2 regions of the Gilvimarinus sp. 1_MG-2023 genome follow, and region 1 is predicted to be linked to the other one. Evidence: predicted binding sites of a transcription regulator. Region 1 holds the regulator's gene; the other holds the start of a gene.
What was found. The regulator FNR, encoded in region 1, switches genes on or off when oxygen is low (the NO sensors DNR and NnrR bind a similar motif). The targets are predictions, from matches to a motif close to TTGATNNNNATCAA.

Region 1 (5,637 bases):
TTCGATGAGGTGTACCACTTAGAGGGCGGCATTTTAAAATACCTAGAAGAAATTCCCGCCGAGCAAAGCCTGTGGCAGGGTGAGTGTTTTGTGTTTGATAACCGTGTCGCTGTGGACCACGATCTACAGCGCGGCCAGTACGACCAGTGTTTTGGTTGTCGCCACCCCATTACGGAAGATGAAAAACGCTCTGAACACTACATGAAAGGTGTGTGTTGCCCGCGTTGTTACGACAAGCTCACCGATGAGCAAAAGACACGTTTTGCCGAGCGACAAAAACAAATTGAACTGGCCAAGGCTCGCAACGAAGCTCATCTCGGGGCCGAACCGCCGGCTCGTCAGAGCAAACAAGCCAGTCGCTCCTGAGATCACGTCGTAAATTTGTCATCTTTACGTGGTAGTCTCGGGTTATAATTGTCTGCAACAACGCCGTTTGGCACGAGCTTGTGACTCACTAACAGTGACTGAAGGTGTCCTTGAGGGGACTACGTAAAGGTAAAGTGAATGGATTTTGAACAGTGGCAGGTGGATATTAACGCTGGAGAAGCTCGCCATGAGTGTGGCTTGATTATTCGGGTAGAAGGCGACCCCGCTAACCCATCCTCCGTTGATCCGAACAACTTCCCTAAATCTTTAAGTTTTGTCGACCAGGCCCGGTTGTTGCGCTGTGGCATGGAGGCACTGGCCAGCGCCGCACAAAGTGGAGGCTACCGCTCCAGCACGGGCCCGAGCCCGACTCGGGTCAAAAGCAAAACTGCTCAATCACTGGAAGAAAAAGCGCGCTTGTTTGCCGAAAACCCCGACAAGCCCAAGCGCGCTGTATTATCTTTAAAACGTCGTAAACCGTCCGAGCCTGCTTCTAGCGATTAACCAGCTGGCCGCGCAATTGTAGAACGGTGCGATGTTGCTCAAGCTGCTGCATCATTTGATCGAAATCTTGCTGCGCGATATCCAGACCATTGGTGACAATCACCTCTTTGCTACCGTTATACACTAGCTCATTGAGCTGTTCGGAAACTTTATCGATAGCGCCGAAAATCTTATCGGTGGTGGTTTTGTCGTGAAAGACGCGGCCCTGATCGGTTAGACGCAAGTAATCATCGCACTCCACCAGCCACTCTTTGCGCTGATCCAGCATTTTTCGAATATTATTCATGCCGCCCTTATGGCCGCCCGGCAATTGCGAGGTGCGGTACTTCTCTAGGCTACGATAATCTTGCAGCAGAAAGTCTGAGCGGGTGGTGCGGCAAAATTCTGAGTCAAGGTAGCCGGCAAAATTGACGCCGTGTTCTGTTTCGGCTTGAGCTTTTTTACAGGCCTCATCACAGGCCAGTGCGGAACCACTGAACACCGCTAAAAGCAATAGGAAGGCTTTAACCGGTAGGTGTTTCATAATCGAATACCCTTAGTTGTCGTTTTTGTTATCTAAGTCACACTTTTGGTATAAAGGAGTTTGCTCTTAAGGTCAAGTAATTACATAAACTAAGGCGTTCTTATTCGAAATTGATTCAATTGTTCAAAAATTAATGCGATAGAGTTTTATAAATTGGGGCTGGCTGGGCAGCACAACCCCAGATCAAACTTGAAAAGTGTTTATTTATGCGCCAAGCGCTTTGCCGACCAATGCAGAGACCGAGTCCGGCAGTGGAATCTTAAGTGCTGCAGCGTGTCCATCGGCCGACATTTTATTCCAGGTTTTTTGGATAATACTGATCAGTTTAGGCTCGTCGTGTTTGCGGGCAAAGTCTTCCAGGTAATAGCGAATAAACACCAGACAAATCACATCCTCCAGCGTCTGCACCTGTGGGTCGCGTTTTAACCGTTTCTTTTGCAGCATATCGGCAACACTCTGGCAGTCGGCTGCGCTGTAGCCATGATTGTGCATTAAATCGGCGGTTCGCTGGGCGTGATGCACACCGAGTTCGGTACGCCATTTTTTATAGCCGGCACGATCCATTGGGTAGTCACTGCGAGCAATTACCCAGCGTTCAATGTGTTGGGCTCGGGCGGCTATTTGCAATAGCTCGTCGGCATCGGGGGCAAATTCGGACAGCTCGCGGCTCATACGCTGGCCGTAAACCAGCTCTTTAGGACTGCCATCCGGCTCTTGATTGGGGTCTTGGCGATTAATATCGTCAATCGTGTTGAGCAGGTCGTGCAGTGGCTTAATCATCAAAATTATCCTTACAGCTTTTGTGGGTTAGGGCCTGAAGCTGCTCTAGGTCATTAATCACAAGGTCTTTGCGGTTAGTGCTGAGGATCTTGAGCTTTTGTAAACGCCCGAAAACGCGGCTGACCGTTTCCAGTGTGAGCCCTAAAAAATTGGCCATATCACTGCGCGACATGGGCAGAGTAAATGCTACCGCCGATAAATTGTGCCGGGCGAGGCGGGCCGAAATGCTCAATAATAATGAGGCTACGCGCACCTCGGCCGAGGTACGGCCAAGCAGGTTGCGTTGTTTCTGATCGGCATTGATTTCTCGACTTAAAAGCTGCAATAGGTTGCGTTGTAGACCGGGCACCTGTCGACTTAGGGCTTCAAGCCGTTGATAGGGAATGGCGCAAACAGAGGTGGTTTGTAAGGCAATGGCGGAATTAACATGCTGGTTATCAGCCGGACCATCGAGCCCGACGACCTCACCGGGAAGGTAAAGTCCGGTGATGTGTTGCTCGCCATCGGTGTTGGTGCTAAAGGTTTTAATGGCGCCCGAGCGAATGGCAAATAAAGCTTTAAATGAGTCGCCTTGGCGATAAATAGCATCACCTTTTTGCAGCGGTTTACCGCGCTCGACAATAGAGTCGAGCTTATCAATATCGGAAAACTCTAAACTTAGAGGCAGGCAAATACTGTTCAGGCGGCAATCGCTGCAATGGGTATAGGCCGCGCTATGAGCAGACGTGCAGATTCTATGCTGGTGTTGATTCATCGGGATAGATCCTAAAGCCAAATACCTATAAGTGGTTACCAGTCTACGCGATTGTGCCGCTTGGTTTAAGCAGTTTGAACCCTCAGAGGGTTGGCTCGCTGGAGATGAGGGGCGGTTAAAGCGTGCAGAGGTGCTATGGATGGGAGGTGTCGGCCTACTTCACCTCTGGCAAATTAATGTCAATACGGTACCAATGTTGCCAGCGCTTTCCGGTAAGCCAGTAATGACCGGTGCTGGCATCGTAGGCAATACCATTGAGTACATTGTCAGGGTCTTTGTAAGCTTCTTTCGGTACTAGACGGCTGACGTCTAACTGGCCGACTACCTCACCGGTGGTCGGCGCAATGGCGACGATGGTATTGGTTTGCCAGATATTGGCCCAGATATACCCCTCGGCAAACTCCAGCTCATTGAGCTTACGCAGCGGTTGGCCATTGCGCGATACGGTCAGGGTGCTATCGAGTTCGAAATCGGGGGCGCGATGAAAATATAAATGTTCACTGCCATCGGAGCGAATGAGATGAGTGTCGTTATGGGTCAGGCCCCAACCTTGACCTTGATAGCGAAATTGGTCGAGTACTTGTCCGGTCTTAGGGTTGAGCCGCCAGCCGGTGTTGTGACGCCAGCTCAGCAGATACACATTGCCTTTAAACACACTGCTACCCTCGGCGAAAATCGGGGCGGATAATCCTAAGCGCCAGTGTGGCTCTGTCTGTGAATTATCGGGGTGGGGTAAGCGCTCGATAAACGATTGCCCCACCAGACCACTGCTGTGAATAAGGTCGCCCTGATAGAGCTCTAACCCCTGGGTAAAGGCCGGTGCACGCTTTTGGATTGCAACCAAATCGTATTCAAACCAAGGTGCTTGCGTAACGGCTTGTGCGCTGAGTAAACATAAGCACAGAGATGCGAAAGCGACACGGTGAATCAACGCTGGCAACAATTCTCTTTCCTCTGGATCGATTGACGGTTCATAATACCTTTTATTGTTGTCAAAGACAGTGTTGCTGATTCTTGGTGTTTGTAAAATCGGCATATTTTTTACCACGACAGAACAGGCAGTTGTATGACTCGTTTGCGTTCGTTTATTACTCTAACCTTGCTCGGTGGCCTAACCGTTGTGCTGCCCATTACGATATTTCTATTATTGGTGCAGTGGCTTGTCAGTTTTATTGATAGCGCGATTGAGCCGCTCAGTGCGTGGCTGGCCGGTTATGTCACCGTCAGTGGCCATGTGGCAGATATGCTGGGGGTGGGGCTGATATTGGCCGCTTGTTTTACTATTGGCTTGCTGGTGAAAACCGGTATTGGTCGCTGGTTACACCGCAAGGTGGACGGGTTGCTTTCTAAGCTCGCCCCGGGCTACAGCACTATTCGCGAAATGGTCTCGCAAATAGTCGGTGGCGAGGGCAATGCTTCATTGTTAAACGGTAAAGTGTGTCGTGCTTATATCATGGGCAAAAGCAGCCCCGTGTGTGTGACGGGCATTGTGACTGCCGAGCACGAACAGGGCAGCTATACCGTGTATGTCCCTACCGCTCCGGTACCCACCTCCGGGTTTGTTTACCATTTGCCCGCTGATTGCATTGAGCTGTTGCCCGGTGTGACGGTGGAGTCGGCCATGCGCACGGTGATTGCTTGCGGCAGTGGTTCGCAGATTATCATGGCAGAGGTGGCAGACAAGAGCTCCCAAACAATTGAACCCAAGGAGCATTAAACGCTTGCTGGAGTGTCGGTTATCTACTTAGAGCTTTTCGCTTTGTTTTTGCTCGCGGCTTTACCGCGCCCTTTTTTAGCCGGCTTTTTCACCACAGGTGGAGCCTCGGGGGCTTCTTGTTTGACCTCGCTGTTGGTGACATAAACGATAGCCTCGTTGACCGCCGAGGTGACTTTATCGGCCATTTCTTCTAGCTCCTGCGGCGACATAAAAAAAGTCATATCCACATCAAATCGAATATAGCGCGGGGGCAAGCGGTTGAGTGCCACACAGGCCACGTCGGCGATAAAATCGCGGTCGCCGGCACGGGCTCTTTCGCTGGCTTCGTGAATGGCCTGTACCACATGTTTTTCGTAGTAATTATGAAAAGTGTCCAACTCGTCTTGGCTGATAAACGCGGTATGGCCGGGGGAGGCGAGCATTTGGTCTTCTCCTGTCAACGCAAATAAACTTGAGTATAGACCTATCAGCCGTAGGGCGCACAGTAGCGCCTAGAGCCTGTAAGAGCGTAATGGCTCTTGTGTGTTATTGGCCGCGAATGATCTGGCGCAGTAAAAAGCGCGCCGGGTGCAGCGCCTGAGCTAGCGCGCGCTCTAACGGTGGGGGTTCACGGTTGATCAGGCTGGCTAAAAATTCGGCGGCCAAGGGCGTGTAGGCCAGCCCGCGTGAGCCGTGGCCACAATTGATATACAGCCCCGGCCAGTAGGGAGCAGGGGTATCAAGTCGTCGCCGCGCATTTTGAGCCAAACCGGCAAAGTTTTCTGCCGCCGCCATCGCGTCAACCAGAGGCCCTACCACGGGCAGGTAGTCGGGCGTCGTGCAGCGAAAGGCCGCTCGTCCTTCAAGCGAGGCGCTATCGGCTGGGGCAAGCTCGCGGTGCAACTCCGGGCTGATGGCCCGCAGGTGCTCCAAATTCTCGATATGATCATCTTGGTTTAGGGCCAGATTACTTTGGCCAAGATTAAACGTTGCCCCGACGCAATGCCCACTGGG
Region 2 (5,637 bases), on a different contig from region 1:
TGGGGCAACTCATATAGCCCTCTGGCAGATCGGTTTGCTCTTCACCAGCGACTTGCGGCGTTTCCTCAGGCTCGGGCCTGTCGATAGGCTCAAGGCTTAGTGTCATCGCCGTGGGTTTGGGCGTCTCTGGGGTGGCCATTGGGGGCGCCTGCGTAATACCGGAGGCCGGGGCTGAATCATTGACACCCCGCACCTCAATTATCAAGCCAATACGCTCCAGTTTGGCTTTCAGGGCGTTGGCCTTGAGTAGTGGCAGAGATTTTTTAATGGTTTTCTGGCCTTTGATGATGGCAGCCGCTTTGCCGTGTTCGATATTGGCCAGACGGGCAAAAGCGTTTACGGCCGCCCGTGGTGAGTGCCCCTGTTTGATTTGGCCGGTACAGTTGACATTATATAGGGGGGCGTCAGACATGCGTCTTCCTTAATATGGTCCGGCGCTGTTCGGAGTGGCCGGGAGTTTCGTTCCGTGATCGGCCCACAATGTGTGCTGATACGCTAAATAAAGAACTAATCTTAGAGAATTAGCGCTGACGCGGCAAAGGGTAATAATGATTTACGCGAAAATTATCACGCTTTAGTCGTGTAAAAAGGGGCGGCAGAGGCGCCGCCCAAGAGGGAGACAATGAATCGGAATATCGCTCAGTAGCGCTCAGCTCTAGTGGGCCTGAGCGACGCTGGGGGTGTCGGTAGGATTGATGATTTTGATATCCACCCGGCGCTCCAGCGCATAGGTTTCATAATCGCCCGCAATCGCTTGAGTGGTGGAAGCGCCGTGGGCATTAAGGTGAATACGCGAAGGTTGGATGCCTGCGCTGAGCAGAGCCTCTTTTACCGCATTGGCCCGATACTGTGACAGTACATTGTTGTACTCATCGGTGCCTCGCGGATCGGCATGGCCATCTAAGCGTACGGTTAACTCTGGGTTGTCCTGCAGAAATACGGCTAAAGTACTCAGCGCTTTTTCGTTGTGCGAGTTGAGTGTGTCTTCGCCAGTTTTAAACATTACTTGCAGCTGCAACTGATCCAGCGTGATGGTTTCAAACTCGCTGATGGTGGTGTTGGCTGTTTGCAGTTGGCGATTCAGAGTGTGTAATTCCTGCTGTGAGGTTAAAAAATCCTGTTCTAACTGCTTTGCTTCTTCATTGTTTTCCATTTGTTCGGTGACGTAAACAGTTCCAATAAAAGCGGCCAGCATCCCGACCGGACCGCCCGCCAGGGCACCGGCTACTACACCGGCGGTGGCAACACCGGCTTGTTTGGTTTCCAGGCTGGCGGCCTGAGACAGTTGTGGATTAAACGCTGTTGTGGCGACAATGGCGCTGGCTAAGATAGCTTTTTTCATGGTGATTTCCCCTGTGTTTGATACGGAAGTTTCGTTGTTTACAGGGTTATTAAACACAGAAAAAAAGGCGCTGCCGTGGGGATAATCTGGCAGCGTGGTGAACAATTGTGGCCAAATATGGCGCGCGGCTTGGGCGAGAAGAGTGGCGCCGTTTACAACAGCCTGTGTTGGCGAGGCTTATGTAAACGGCTATAGAGCCTTAGTGTTAGCGAATAAACCGGTCGAATGGAATCACTGTTACCGTTTCGCCGGCGCTTACCGCACTGCGCTCGGCCTCCAGTACGGCATAAGCATTGGCATCAAGAAACGACGTTAAAACCCCCGAGCCCTGAGCGCCGCCGCTGCGTATCTGATTTACGCCATCGACACTGCTTAGCTGGGCGCGCTGAAAATCTTGCCGGCCAGGGCGCTTTTTGTAGCCGTCAGTGGCGCAGGCGCTAAGTGTTAACGGCGCGGCAACTTGTTCGCCGGCCATTGCACGTAATATGGGTAGCGCTAGTTGGTGCAAGGTCACCATCGACGACACCGGATTGCCCGGCAAACCAAAAAAAACCGCGTTCGCTAAGTGGCCAAATGCGAAAGGTTTGCCGGGCTTAATGGCCACCTTCCAAAAAGCAATATCGCCCAGCTCGTCGAGCGCTGGTTTGACGTAGTCGGCATCGCCCACGGAAACGCCGCCGCTGCACACGATGGCATCGGCCTGGCTGGCTGCCATTTGAAACGCTTCGCGGATCGCTTGTGGCTGGTCGGGCACGAGCCCTATGTCCAGCACTTCAACATCTAGGCGTCGCAACATGGCACATAAGCCGTAGCGGTTACTGTCGTAAATATGACCGGCGGGCAACGCTTGGCCAGGTGCAATTAACTCATCGCCGGTGGATAGCACCGCGACCTTAAGGCGGCGCTTAACCGTTGCTTGGGCCAGCCCTAATGATGCCAGCAGGGCAATGTCCACCGGGCCAAATCGGTGGCCTGCGTTAAACACGACTTGTCCGGCGCGTATGTCTTCCCCGCAGCGGCGAATGTTCTCGCCCGGTTGCGGTGCTGTATGCAGCTGTATTTGCTTGCCGGTGACGAGCGTATTCTCCTGCATCACCACCGCATTGGCACCCGCTGGAATCGTCGCTCCGGTGGTAATGCGCACACATTGACCGGTTTGTAATTCACCGTTAAATGGGTGCCCAGCCAGTGACTGCCCCACTAGGGTTAACGCTTGGTGAGTGTCACCGGCGCGTACCGCGTAGCCGTCCATTGCCGAGTTGTCGTGACTGGGGACGTTAAAGCCGGCCTTAATGGGCGAAGCGCTTATCCGGTCGAGTAATTCGGACAGCGGCACTTGCTCGCGTTCAGCTACCATGGGTGCCGCCGTTCGCATGCGCGTTAGTGCGTCGTCGATCGCTAGTAATTGAGGTTCGTCGCAGCTGGCCATTGCTTGTTCCGGTCGATTAGTCAGAAGTTTCGTACAGTATGTGTCGCGTTAACGGGCCATTGTCGGCCGCAGGCCTATTTTTGGCAAGCGGCCACCGCCGAGTGAGCTAAAGTGCGCGGCCTTGATTAGCGTCAAACTATTGAGTGGCAACCGATACTACACTGCATAAAACTGAACATAAACGGTTGGGAAAGCTATGTCTTTGTATCAAGAGTCGCTTATTTGGGATCAAGCACTGATCGACCGCTATGACCTTAGCGGCCCGCGCTACACCTCCTATCCAACAGCGCCCCAATTTTTGGACGATTTTGCCGAGCAGGAATGGCACGCCGCGGTTGCGCGTAGTAACAGCGAGCAGAAACCACTGTCGCTCTATTTCCACATTCCTTTTTGTGACACCCTGTGCTTTTACTGCGCCTGTAATAAGGTTGTGACTCGCAACCGCAGCCGCGCCATGGCGTACCTGAAAAATGTAGAGCGGGAAATGGCCTTGCAGGCTCAGCTATTTGACCCGCAGCGGACGGTCAGTCAATTGCACTGGGGTGGGGGGACGCCCTCTTATATCAGTGAAGAGGAAATGACCTGGCTGATGCAGGCCACGGCTCGCCACTTTCGCTTGTTAGATACCGATGAGGGGGAGTACTCAGTAGAAATACACCCCGCTCGCATGCCAATTAGCAAACTGGTGCACATGCGCGAACTGGGATTTAACCGGCTCAGTATGGGGGTGCAGGATTTTAACTCTAAGGTGCAAGAGGCCGTCAATCGCTATAACAGCGTGGAGCAAGTCAGCGAATTGATGAGCGTTGCCCGCGCTCAGGGCTACCACTCGATCAGTATGGATCTAATCTATGGGCTGCCTTTTCAAACGCGAGCTAGTGTCACGCAGACGCTCAATCAGGTGATTGATTTGGCGCCGGATCGCCTATCGCTGTTTAACTATGCGCACCTTCCGCACCTGTTCAAAAGCCAGCGTTTAATTAAAACAGACACTCTGCCTCAAGCTGAAGAAAAGCTGGATATATTGCACAGTGCCATCGATCAATTGCAGCGGGCCGGGTATGTATATATCGGTATGGATCATTTCGCTAAGCCCGATGATAGCTTGGTGATTGCGCAACAACAGGGGCGTATGCAGCGCAACTTTCAGGGTTATTCAACTCACGCCGAGTGCGACCTGCTCGCGTTTGGAGTGTCTTCTATTAGCTATTATGGTGGCACTTATGTACAAAATGTCAAAACACTGAATGAGTACCATGCACTGATTGAGCAGGGGCAGCCAGCACTGCAAAAGGGGGTTCGTTTAACTCGCGAGGATCACTTGCGCCGCTGGATCATTAATCAGTTAACGTGTCACTTTGAACTCGACTTTAACGCGCTGGCTCAAAAGTTTGCCGTTCAGCCAGAAGAGCATTTGGCGGCAGAACTGGCCACCCTGCAGCCTATGATTGAGGACGGTTTAATTGAGCGGACCGCGCAGGGGCTGCGAGTGCTTAATCGGGGCCGCTTACTGATTCGCCGCGTGTGTATGGCCTTCGATCAGTATTTGGCGCAAGGTTCGCCAGTTCGCTACTCCAAAGTGATTTAAACCGTTCGCTGTTGCGCGCCGCAAGCCGGCCCGAACAGAGGGAGGTAGGTCACAGCGTTCGGGTATGGCAAAACGCATTCCACTTGGTGCACAATGGTTTAGGAAAAAAGTGGTTAAGTAGCCAGTGTTTTTTTTGACAGCCAGTTTGCAGTTCAGTGGGTAGCCTAGTGTTTGTTATAGAGGTGTTATATGCATGTGTTTGATACTGTGCCGACCGTGTTTCTCGATGCCCAGACCGTTCGGCCAAATGAGTTAGATATTAGTTGTTTAAAACACTGCGCCGAACCTCTAACGTTTTACGCCCATACTCAGCCACACGAATTATTGGCGCGCACCGAGGGCGCCACCTGTATTATTACCAATAAAGTTGAGGTCAGTGCGGATTTTTTTGCCGCGCGCCCAGAGGTTCGTTTGGTGTGCGTGATCGCCACGGGCACCAATAACGTCGATTTAGAAGCGGCGCAAGCCCATGGCGTCTGTGTGGTTAACTGCCGCGGTTACTGCACGCAGTCGGTAGCACAACACGCGATAATGTTAATCCTAATGCTGTTGCGCTCTGCGCCCTCATACCAAAAGCAGGTCCAGCAAGGTGACTGGAGCCAGTCATCTTTGTTCTGTTTGCTGAATGACTCTATTGTAGAAACCTGTGGCCTTACTTTGGGTATTGTGGGTTATGGTGATATTGGTAGGGCTGTACGCACTCTGGCTGAAGCATTTGGGCTGCGCGTGTTAATCAGTGAGCGTGTCGGCCAGACCCCGCGGGCTGGTCGGGTTGCGTTTGACCAGGTGATTGAGCAGGCCGATGTACTGACACTGCACTGCCCATTGACAGATGACACGCGTGGCATGATTAACGCCGAGCGGTTGTCTGCAATGAAAGACAGTGCCGTACTAATTAATACCGCGCGCGGAGCCTTAATTGACGAGCACGCCCTTGCCGCTGCGTTGCGGGCACACACCATAGCGGGTGCCGCTTTGGATGTGCTCACCCACGAACCGCCAGAGGCAAACCATCCCTTGCTCACCGGTATTGTGCCTAATCTCATCCTAACGCCACACAACGCTTGGGCTTCCCGGCAAGCGCGTCAAGTGGCTATCGATCAAACAGCTGAAAATATTGCCACTTGGCGCGAGGGTAGAACGGTTAGGCAAGTGGTGTAACCGAAGGTGGCAGCACTTTTTCTACAAAAATGGTGGTTTGGTTGCTGGGGCTTATCGCCCAGTCAATTTTGCTACCTGCTTGCAAACCAATAATGGCACTGCCCACAGGACTTAATA

Region 2: a site for FNR is predicted at 2,893-2,906, ahead of hemN (oxygen-independent coproporphyrinogen III oxidase). Genes of this name have one in related genera too.

What each region holds. Positions count from the first base shown of each region.
Region 1 is NZ_JAUOSC010000006.1:60,776-66,412, reverse strand. It holds gene trhO (oxygen-dependent tRNA uridine(34) hydroxylase TrhO) at 1-366, shown strand, start outside; gene Q4563_RS09065 (hypothetical protein) at 505-870, shown strand; gene Q4563_RS09060 (hypothetical protein) at 860-1,393, opposite strand; gene Q4563_RS09055 (DUF4202 domain-containing protein) at 1,598-2,173, opposite strand; gene fnr (fumarate/nitrate reduction transcriptional regulator Fnr) at 2,166-2,927, opposite strand; gene Q4563_RS09045 (glutaminyl-peptide cyclotransferase) at 3,082-3,870, opposite strand; gene Q4563_RS09040 (DUF502 domain-containing protein) at 3,994-4,644, shown strand; gene Q4563_RS09035 (late competence development ComFB family protein) at 4,668-5,066, opposite strand; gene mnmC (bifunctional tRNA (5-methylaminomethyl-2-thiouridine)(34)-methyltransferase MnmD/FAD-dependent 5-carboxymethylaminomethyl-2-thiouridine(34) oxidoreductase MnmC) at 5,170-5,637, opposite strand, start outside.
Region 2 is NZ_JAUOSC010000002.1:45,369-51,005, reverse strand. It holds gene Q4563_RS03200 (hypothetical protein) at 1-412, opposite strand, end outside; gene Q4563_RS03195 (OmpA family protein) at 656-1,342, opposite strand; gene moeA (molybdopterin molybdotransferase MoeA) at 1,548-2,771, opposite strand; gene hemN (oxygen-independent coproporphyrinogen III oxidase) at 2,968-4,359, shown strand; gene Q4563_RS03180 (D-2-hydroxyacid dehydrogenase) at 4,549-5,520, shown strand; gene rnk (nucleoside diphosphate kinase regulator) at 5,504-5,637, opposite strand, start outside.